2 regions of the Amycolatopsis sp. NPDC058278 genome follow, and region 1 is predicted to be linked to the other one. Evidence: riboswitches for the same ligand, from Rfam matches in the RefSeq annotation. Region 1 holds a riboswitch; the other holds the start of a gene.
The links. Region 1 has a riboswitch for glycine ahead of gcvP (aminomethyl-transferring glycine dehydrogenase). Riboswitches for the same ligand answer to the same signal wherever they lie in the genome.
Positions count from the first base shown of each region.

Region 2: linked by a shared signal. The riboswitch ahead of gcvP (aminomethyl-transferring glycine dehydrogenase) and the one ahead of gcvP (aminomethyl-transferring glycine dehydrogenase) in region 1 are both predicted to bind glycine.

Region 1 is NZ_JBHVXZ010000128.1:10,047-14,669, reverse strand. It holds gene ACFVYA_RS41015 (bifunctional nuclease family protein) at 1-307, shown strand, start outside; gene ACFVYA_RS41010 (MerR family transcriptional regulator) at 490-885, shown strand; gene trxA (thioredoxin) at 898-1,233, shown strand; gene ACFVYA_RS41000 (TetR/AcrR family transcriptional regulator) at 1,214-1,846, opposite strand; gene ACFVYA_RS40995 (MerR family transcriptional regulator) at 2,127-2,705, shown strand; glycine riboswitch at 2,748-2,846, shown strand; gene gcvP (aminomethyl-transferring glycine dehydrogenase) at 3,021-4,623, shown strand, end outside.
Region 2 is NZ_JBHVXZ010000025.1:93,362-97,984, reverse strand. It holds gene gcvP (aminomethyl-transferring glycine dehydrogenase) at 1-2,680, opposite strand, end outside; glycine riboswitch at 2,725-2,823, opposite strand; gene ACFVYA_RS15850 (helix-turn-helix domain-containing protein) at 2,969-4,285, opposite strand; gene ACFVYA_RS15845 (hypothetical protein) at 4,358-4,555, shown strand; gene ACFVYA_RS15840 (3-oxoacyl-ACP reductase) at 4,552-4,623, opposite strand, start outside.

The DNA.
Region 1 (4,623 bases):
CACGCATGACCTGCTGAAAGAGGTCATCGGAGCGCTCGGCCGGGAGCTGGAGCAGGTCGTCATCACCGACCTGAAGGAGGGCACGTTCTTCGCGGAGCTCGTGTTCGACGGCGACATCCGGGTGTCCGCCCGGCCGAGCGACTCGGTCGCGCTGGCCCTGCGGATCGGCGTCCCCATCCACGCCGTGGATTCGGTGCTGGAGGAAGCCGGCCTCATCATCCCGGACGAGCAGGAAGACGAAGTCGAGAAGTTCCGCGAGTTCCTCGACTCCGTGTCGCCCGAAGACTTCCGGGGAGCCGATACCTGAGGGCGCTCGGAGCTTGGGTGAGGTGTGCTCGCGGAAAGCGCTCGCCCTGAGCTCCTCGCCGTGTCTTCTGGGGGTGCAACCCCCAGGCCCCGCCCGGGGGCACGCCCCCGGACCCCCGGCTCCTCCCGCGGTAAGGCGGTTCACTTGCCTTGACGCGGACGTCAACGTCTAGCGTCGACGGCATGCGGATCGGAGAACTTGCGCAGCGCACGGGTGTCACCACCCGTGCGCTGCGGTTTTACGAGGACCAAGGCCTGCTGCAGGCCCGGCGCACGGCGAACGGCTACCGCGAGTACGACGAGGACGACCTCCAGCTCGTCAAGGAGATCCAGACCCTCCGGACGGTCGGCCTGACCCTCGACGAAACCCGCCCGTTCGTCGAGTGCCTGCGCAGCGGCCACGAGACCGGCGACTCCTGTGCGAGTTCGATCGAGGTCTACCGCCGCAAGCTCGAAGAAGCCGACGCGCTCCTCGCACGGCTCGGCGGCATCCGCGGCGAGCTGGCCGCGAAACTCGCCACCGCCCTGGCCCGGCAGGCCCCCGATCCGTGTGTCGTGCCCGAATCCCCGCGCCCGTGAAGGAGCCCTGCCATGTCCGAAGTTGCCGACATCACCGACGCCACTTTCGCCGAAGTCCTCGGCAGTGACGTCCCGGTGCTCGTCGAGTTCTGGGCCACCTGGTGCGGCCCGTGCCGGATGGTCGGCCCGGTGCTGGCGCAGCTGGCCACCGAGCGCGCCGGCGAGCTCGCCGTCCGCAAGATCAACGCCGACGAGAACCCGGAGACCACCCGCTCCTACCAGGTCATGTCGCTGCCGACGATGATCCTCTTCCGCGGCGGTGAGCCGGTCGAGACGATCGTCGGCGCGTTCCCGAAGGCCCGCATCGAAGACCGGCTCGACCGGGTCCTCAAGGCGCCGTCGCTTTGACGAACGTGTCCGCCACTTCGCGCCCGTACGTTTCGAGGTCCAGCGAAGGGTCGGCCGCGTAGGCGGCGGCGACGCCGTCGATGGCCTGCGCGATCGACATCGCCATCACCTCGGGCGTGAAGGCGCCGAACAGGCCCTCGGCCTGGCCCTGCTTGAGCTGCCGGGCCAGGCCGTGCACGCGCAGGTCGTCGACCAGCACCTTCGTCATCACCCAGCCGTCGGCGTCGTCGGCGTTGGCGGCCAGCTCCGTCAGCGCCCGGACGCACTCCGGGTAGGCCCGCAGGAACGCGATCGACGTCTCGATGTGCGCCCGCAGGTAGCCGGGCCGGTCGGCCGGGTCGAGGCCGCCGCCGGTGCGTTCGGTGAGGAACGCGCTCTTGGTCTGGATGACCGTGCTGAGCACGGCCTGCATCAGGCCGGCCTTGTTCGTGAAGTGGTACGAGATCAGCCGGGTGCTGCTGAGCCCGGCGCGCTCCTTGATCTTGGCGAAGGTGGTCCGGCGGTAGCCGAGGTCGGCCAGGACGCCGATGGTCGCGCCGATGATCTGCGCCCGGCGCGCGGCCTCGGTGACGCTGAGGCCCAGTTCGGCCATGAGGTCGGGGTTTACTTGCATGAGTAAAAGTTACCTGACTGAGTAAAAAGTGTCCACCGGGTTTGACGAGCCACTGTCGGGGGTACGGCGAACGGCTCAAAGGCTCAGCCGACCGTTGAGGCTTGCCGCGCGTCGCGTTGACCGGCACTGTCCGGGCGCTTACCGTCGAAGAAGGTAAATCGCCACGGTGTGATTCACGGTCTGGGGCCGGACCGTGGCGATTGATCTCCGGCGGGTCCCACTCCTGGGACTCCTCCGGCTGTCATTCGCCGGCCGCCAGGTCGGGCGAGGGGAGGCTTGCGTGGTCGAGGCTGGTTCCGAGAAGCAGCCTGTCGAGGTCGCGACTGGTGAGCAGGGGGAGCTGTTCCCCGACGATTCGCTGCCCGACGAGCTGGTGGGCTACCGGGGTCCGGCGGCGTGCCAGATCGCCGGGATCACCTACCGCCAGCTCGACTACTGGGCCCGGACCAAACTGGTCGCGCCCAGCATCCGCACCGCGCACGGCTCCGGCTCGCAGCGGCTGTACTCCTTCAAGGACATCCTGGTCCTCAAGGTCGTCAAGCGGCTCCTGGACACCGGCGTCTCACTCCAGAACATCCGCGTCGCGGTCGACCACCTGCGCCTCCGCGGCGTCCGCGACCTGGCCCGGGTGACACTGTTCTCCGACGGCACCACGGTGTACGAGTGCACCTCGCCGGAGGAGATCGTCGACCTGCTCCAAGGCGGCCAGGGCGTCTTCGGCATCGCCGTCAGCGGCGCGATGCAGGAGATCAGCGGCACCATCCACGAGTTCCAAGCCGAACGCGCCGACGGCGGCATCGTCGAGACGCACGAACCGGACGAACTCACCCAGCGCCGCAACGCCCGCAAGACCGGTTGATCACCGCTGCGGCAGGCAGAGTAAGGTTCACCGTGCGGTCGACGAATCCGCGCGGGAGAGTCCGAGTCACACCTTGAGCTCGGCGCCGAAGGAGCAAGTCCTCCCCGGAACCTCTCAGGCACCCTGGACCGCGCGGACGAGACGCCTCTGGAAAGCGGGTCGTCAGGACACAGCCTGATGGCCCCGCCGACGGTGCAAGCCCGGTTCAACCACGCGGGCGAAACTCTCAGGCGCCTCCTCCGGGAGGTACGGACAGAGTGGGGAGGACCAGGACATCGCCGTCCCGGTCCACCCCCGCTGTCCCCAGGAGGTCTCGTGGATCCGTCACTCGCCTCCCTGGAACAGGGCCTTCCCTTCGCCGACCGGCACATCGGGCCCGGCCCGGACGAACTCCGCCACATCCTCGACGTCATCGGCGTCACCTCCCTCGACGAACTCGCCGAACGAGCCGTGCCGTCGTCGCTGCGGGAGTCCGCCGAGCCACTCGAACTGCCGCCCGCCGCGAGTGAAGCGCAGGCGCTCGCCGAACTTCGTGAGCTGGCCGGCCGCAACCGGCTGACCGCTTCGATGATCGGGCTCGGCTACCACGACACCGTCACCCCGCCCGTCATCCGGCGCAACGTGCTCGAGAACCCGGCCTGGTACACCGCCTACACGCCCTACCAGCCCGAGATCTCCCAGGGACGGCTCGAAGCGCTGCTCAACTTCCAGACCGTGATCGCGGACCTGACCGGGCTCCCCGTCGCCAACGCGTCCCTGCTCGACGAGGCCACCGCGGCCGCCGAGGCGATGACGCTGGTGCGCCGGGCCGGGCGAGCGATGTCCCGCCGGTTCGTCGTCGACGAAGACACCCTGCCGCAGACCCTCGCCGTGCTGCGGACCCGGGCCGAGCCCCTCGGCATCGAACTGGTCGTCGAAGACCTTTCCCAAGGGCTGACCGGACTGGGGCTCGGCGGCGACTTCTTCGGCGTGCTGCTGTCCTGTCCCGGCGCGTCCGGTGCGGTCCGGGAGCTCGACCGCACCATCGGCGAGGCCAAGAAGCACGGCGCGGCGGTCATCGTCGCCGCCGACCCCCTCGCCCTCACCCTGCTCCGGCCGCCCGGCGAGCTCGGCGCCGACGTCGCCGTCGGTTCGACGCAGCGGTTCGGCGTCCCGCTCGGCTTCGGCGGCCCGCACGCCGCCTACCTGGCGGTGCGCCGAGGCCTGGAGCGGCAGCTGCCCGGCCGGCTGGTCGGCGTCTCGAAGGACGCCGACGGCACGCCCGCCTACCGGCTCGCCCTGCAGACCCGCGAGCAGCACATCCGCCGCGAGAAGGCGACGTCGAACATCTGCACCGCGCAGGTCCTGCCGGCGGTGATGGCCTCGATGTACGCGGTGTACCACGGGCCCGAGGGGCTGTGTTCGATCGCGCTGCGGGCGCACCGGATGGCCACCGTGCTGGCCGCCGGCCTCGCCGAGGGCGGTGTCGACGTCGTGCACGGCGAGTTCTTCGACACGGTCGTCGCCGCGGTGCCCGGCCGGGCGGACACCATCGTTGCAGCCGCTCGAGACCTCGGCATCTCGCTGCGCCGGATCGACGCGGACCACGTCGGCATCGCCTGCGACGAAACCACCACCCGCGAGCGGCTTTCCGGCGTGTGGAAGGCGTTCGGCGTCTCCGTGTCCGATGTGGACGGACTCGACGCGGACACCGCGGACGCGCTTCCGGCGCCGCTGCGGCGCACGAGCGACTACCTCACGCACCCGGTTTTCCACGCACACCGCTCGGAAACCGCGATGCTGCGCTACCTGCGGCGGCTGGCGGACTCCGACGTCGCCCTCGACCGCAGCATGATCCCGCTGGGCTCATGCACCATGAAGCTCAACGCCACCGCGGAGATGGAGCCGGTCACCTGGCCGGAGTTCGCCGGCCTGCACC
Region 2 (4,623 bases), on a different contig from region 1:
ACTCCCCGACCAGCGTCTCGGCGGTGTGCGGAGCGCCCCGCAGCGGCGACTCCTCGGCGGTCCAGCGACCGGCAGCCACCTCGTCGATCTCGGCGCGGATGGCGATCATCGCGGCGATGAACCGGTCGATCTCACCCAGGTCCTCGGACTCGGTCGGCTCGACCATCAGCGTGCCCGCGACCGGGAACGACATCGTCGGCGCGTGGAAGCCGTAGTCGATGAGCCGCTTGGCGACGTCGTCGACCGTCACGCCGGTCTCTTTGGTGAGCTGGCGCAGGTCGAGGATGCACTCGTGCGCCACCAGGCCGTCCTGGCCCGTGTAGAGCACCGGGTAGTGCGGCGCGAGGCGCGAGGCGACGTAGTTCGCGGCGAGCACGGCGACCTTCGTGGCCGCGGTCAGGCCGGGCGCGCCCATCATCCGGACGTAGGCCCAGGAGATCGGCAGGATCGACGCCGAGCCGTACGGCGCGCCGCTGATCGGGCCGACGCCGGTCTCCGGGCCCGCAGCATCGAGCAGCGGATGGTTGGGCAGGTACGGCGCGAGGTGCGCGCGCACCGCGACCGGGCCGACACCGGGGCCACCGCCGCCGTGCGGGATGCAGAAGGTCTTGTGCAGGTTCAGGTGCGAGACGTCGCCGCCGAACTCGCCCGGCTTGGCCAGGCCGAGCAGGGCGTTGAGGTTCGCGCCGTCCACGTACACCTGGCCGCCTCCGTCGTGGACGATCTTCGCCAGCTCGTCGATGTCGTGCTCGTACACGCCGTGCGTGGACGGGTAGGTGACCATGATCGCGGCGAGCGTGTCCTTGTGCGCGTCCACCTTGGAGCGCAGGTCGGCCAGGTCGACGTTGCCCTCGTCGGTGCACTTGACGACGACCACGCGCATCCCGGCGAGCACCGCGGACGCGGCGTTGGTGCCGTGCGCCGACGACGGGATCAGGCAGACGTCACGTGCCTCGTCGCCGTTCGCGCGGTGGTAAGCGCGGATCGCGAGGAGGCCGGCGAGCTCGCCCTGGCTGCCCGCGTTCGGCTGGAGCGACACCTTGTCGTAGCCGGTGACCTCGGCCAGCCAGTCCGCGAGCTGCCCCACGAGCGTGTGGTACCCCGAAGCGTCCTCGGCGGGCGCGAACGGGTGGATGCCGGCGAACTCTCGCCAGCTGATCGGCTCCATCTCGGTGGTGGCGTTGAGCTTCATCGTGCAGGAGCCGAGCGGGATCATGCCGCGGTCGAGCGCGTAGTCCTGGTCGGACAGCCGGCGCAGGTAGCGCAGCATCGCCGTCTCGGAGCGGTGGGTGCCGAAGACCTCGTGGCCCATGAAGCCGCTCTCGCGGGCCAGGCCGTTCGGCAGGGCGACGCCGTCTTCGACGTCCGCCTCGATGCCGAACGCACGCAGCACCTTCGCGGTGATCGCCGGGGTGCTGACCTCGTCGAAGGCGACGCGGACGTGGTCGGCGTCGACGTGACCGAGGTTGATCCCGGCCTCGCGGGCGGCCGCGTGGACCTCGGCGGCCCGGCCCGGCACGCGCGCGACGACGGTGTCGAAGAAGGACTCGTGCACGACCTCGACGCCGGTCTTGCGCAGGGCCCCGGCGAAGCCCGCGGCGAGGCCGTGGACGCGCTGGGCGATCTTCTTCAGGCCGTCCGGGCCGTGGTAGACCGCGTACATCGCGGCCAGCACGGCCGGCAGGACCTGCGCGGTGCAGATGTTCGACGTCGCCTTCTCGCGGCGGATGTGCTGCTCACGGGTCTGCAGCGCGAGTCGGTAAGCGGAGTTGCCGTCGGCGTCGACCGAGACGCCGACCAGGCGCCCGGGCAGCGACCGCTCGAGGCCGGAGCGGACCGACATGTACCCGGCGTGCGGGCCGCCGTAGCCGAGCGGGACGCCGAAGCGCTGGGTCGAGCCCGCGGCGACGTCGGCGCCGAACTCGCCGGGCGCGGTGATCAGGGTGAGCGCGAGGAGGTCGGCGGCGACGGTGAACAGCGCGCCCGCGGCCTTCGCCGACTCGGAAATCGCGTGGTGGAAGCCGCGGCCGCGCAGCACGCCGGACGCGCCGGGGTACTGGACGACGACGCCGAAGAACTCCTCCGGCAGGCCGGTCAGCAGGTCGCGGACCTCGACCTCGATGCCCAGGGCCTCGACCCGGGTCCGCACGACGGCGATGGTCTGCGGCAGGCACTCGGCGTCGAGCACGACCTTGTTCGACTTGGACTTCGACGCGCGGCGCATCAGCGTGACGGCTTCGGCGACGGCGGTCGACTCGTCCAGCAGGGACGCGTTCGCGGTGGCCAGGCCGGTCAGGTCGGCGACCATGGTCTGGAAGTTGAGCAGCGCTTCGAGGCGGCCCTGGGAGATCTCCGGCTGGTAGGGCGTGTACGCGGTGTACCAGGCCGGGTTCTCGAGGACGTTGCGGCGGATCACGCCGGGGGTGACCGTGTCGGAGTAGCCGAGGCCGATCATCTGCGTCATCGGCCGGTTGCGCGCGGCGAGGGCGCGCAGCTCCGCGGTGGCGTCCTCTTCGGACGCGGCGGGCGGCAGCCGCAGGTCGGCGGTGGCGCGGATGGCGCTCGGGACGGCGGCGCCGACCAGGGCGTCCAGGCTGCCGTAACCGCACTCGGCGAGCATCTTCGCGCGTTCGGCCTCGGACGGGCCGATGTGGCGGGCGTCGAACTGCGTGGAAGTGATCGGGAGCTCCTCGGGCCGGGCACCGGACAGAACGGTGCGCTGGGAACTCCCCCTCTGTCATGGCACCTGAGAGTTTCACCGTGTGCGACACGGCTTTCACCTTGGGTGAGGCGCGGGTGCGCCTGCTTTCCAGAGTGGCCTCGCACGAAGCGGTAGCGGATACCTGAGAGATTCCGGGGAGTTTGCTCCTTCGGTGCCCCACTGAGTTCGTGAGGGCTCTCCCGCCTCGGCTCGACGGCCCGATCTGCAGTTGTGGCGGCTACGGTACCCGGCGCTTCCGGGAGACGTCTACTTCACCCGGCCAACACCACAGTGATCTCGACCGCCGCCCCGGTGCACCACCTTCCCGGCAAGGGCCGGTGGGCGCCGCACCCTCCCCGAGGGCAGGACCAGGCGTTTCAACGGCCCGCCGAGCGGGACCGGGGGCAGGCCCGCGCCCAGCAGGACCTGCTCGACGATCTGCTCGGCGTGCCACGCCACCGAGTCGTTGAGCCGGTCCATGCAGGGGCGGTCGCCGTCGAAGACGTCGGCGTCGTCCAGGGTCACCTCGAAGTACGCGCAGCCCGGCGGGACCGCGATCGCCTCCTCGATCGCGCGGGCGCCCTCGAGAGGGTCCGCGAACCCTGCTTCGAGCAGCGGCTCGCGGTAAATACGCGCTGCCCGCTCGCGCATGCGGGGGCCGTAGCGGACCACGACCGGGAGCCGTCCGGTCAGGTCCGGCACGGCCAGGCCGTGCAGCAGCATGATCGGCGGTACCGACTGCACCAGCCGGGGTGCGGGTCCGGCCAGCTCGCGGGCGGTGATCCGGACCCGGTCTTCCATCGCGTCGGGGAGGCCGAAGTAGCGGAAGTCGACGTTGCCGAACCCGAGGCCGTCGGCCACCAGCGAGGCCAGCAGCTCGCCGTAGCCCCAGATCGGCGACAGCACGACCACCGGCGGCGCGGCGACGACCGGCGACGGCACGGGCGGGCGGGTCGCCTCCTGCTCGGGCACCTGGATGACCAGCCGGGGCGGCTCGTGCCAGTCGTGCACCTCGGCGACCCGCCAGTACAGCCCGAGCGGCCGCCAAAGCTCGCCGAGGACCTCGTGCTCGATGATGCGGCGCACCTCGGCGTCGTCGTGGGGGAAGTCCCGCGGCGGCACGATCCCGACGTAGTGGTGGTAGGTCACGCGGACCTCGTCGCCGCGGGTGGCCGAGCGGATCCGCATCTCCCAGTCGATCGGCGACGCCGCGATGGCGTTGGCCACCTGCGTGCCGGGCGAGGAGTACACCAGCGCGGTGGCTTGGCGGAGGAACTGCCCGGCCCGGTCGATGCCCTCCCGCAGCGCCTTCGCCGCCTGCGCGACGTGCACCGGGCTCGCGAGGCTGTCGGGCAGCACCCCGGCGACCCGCAGCAGCTCGGCCTCACCGAGCCCGGTGACCTCGGCGAGCTCGGCCCAGTGGTCGAAGACGGTCACCTTCGGCGCGTGCCGGTGTTCGAGCCAGCTGCGCAGCGTCGACGTCGGAACGCCGATGCGCCGCGCGGCCTCGTCCAGCGAAAGACCCCGCCCGCGGATGCCGGCCCGGACCGCTTCCGCCCACTCGTCGGCGCGCCAGTGCGTCACCTCACAAAGCTAACGAAACCGGCTAGCTTTGCGCAGGGACGAATCGCCCACCCGGCGTCGACGCTGGTCACCATGACCACCACCATCGTCGCCCTGACGCTCATCGTCGGCGTGCTGACCTTCGCCGCCGGGGCCTTCCTCGCCTCCCAGGTCGCCACTCGCGTCCTGCGCCGTCGCGAACGGCTCGTCTCCGAGGAGCGGAAGAAGCTCAACGCCGCCTGGAGCTACCTGCGGGAGGTCTACGGCGTCAAGAAACCGACGAAGCGTTAGATCGGGGTGACGTACGCGCCGGAGATGCCGCCGTCGACCAGGAACTGCGACGCCGTGATGAAGCTGGC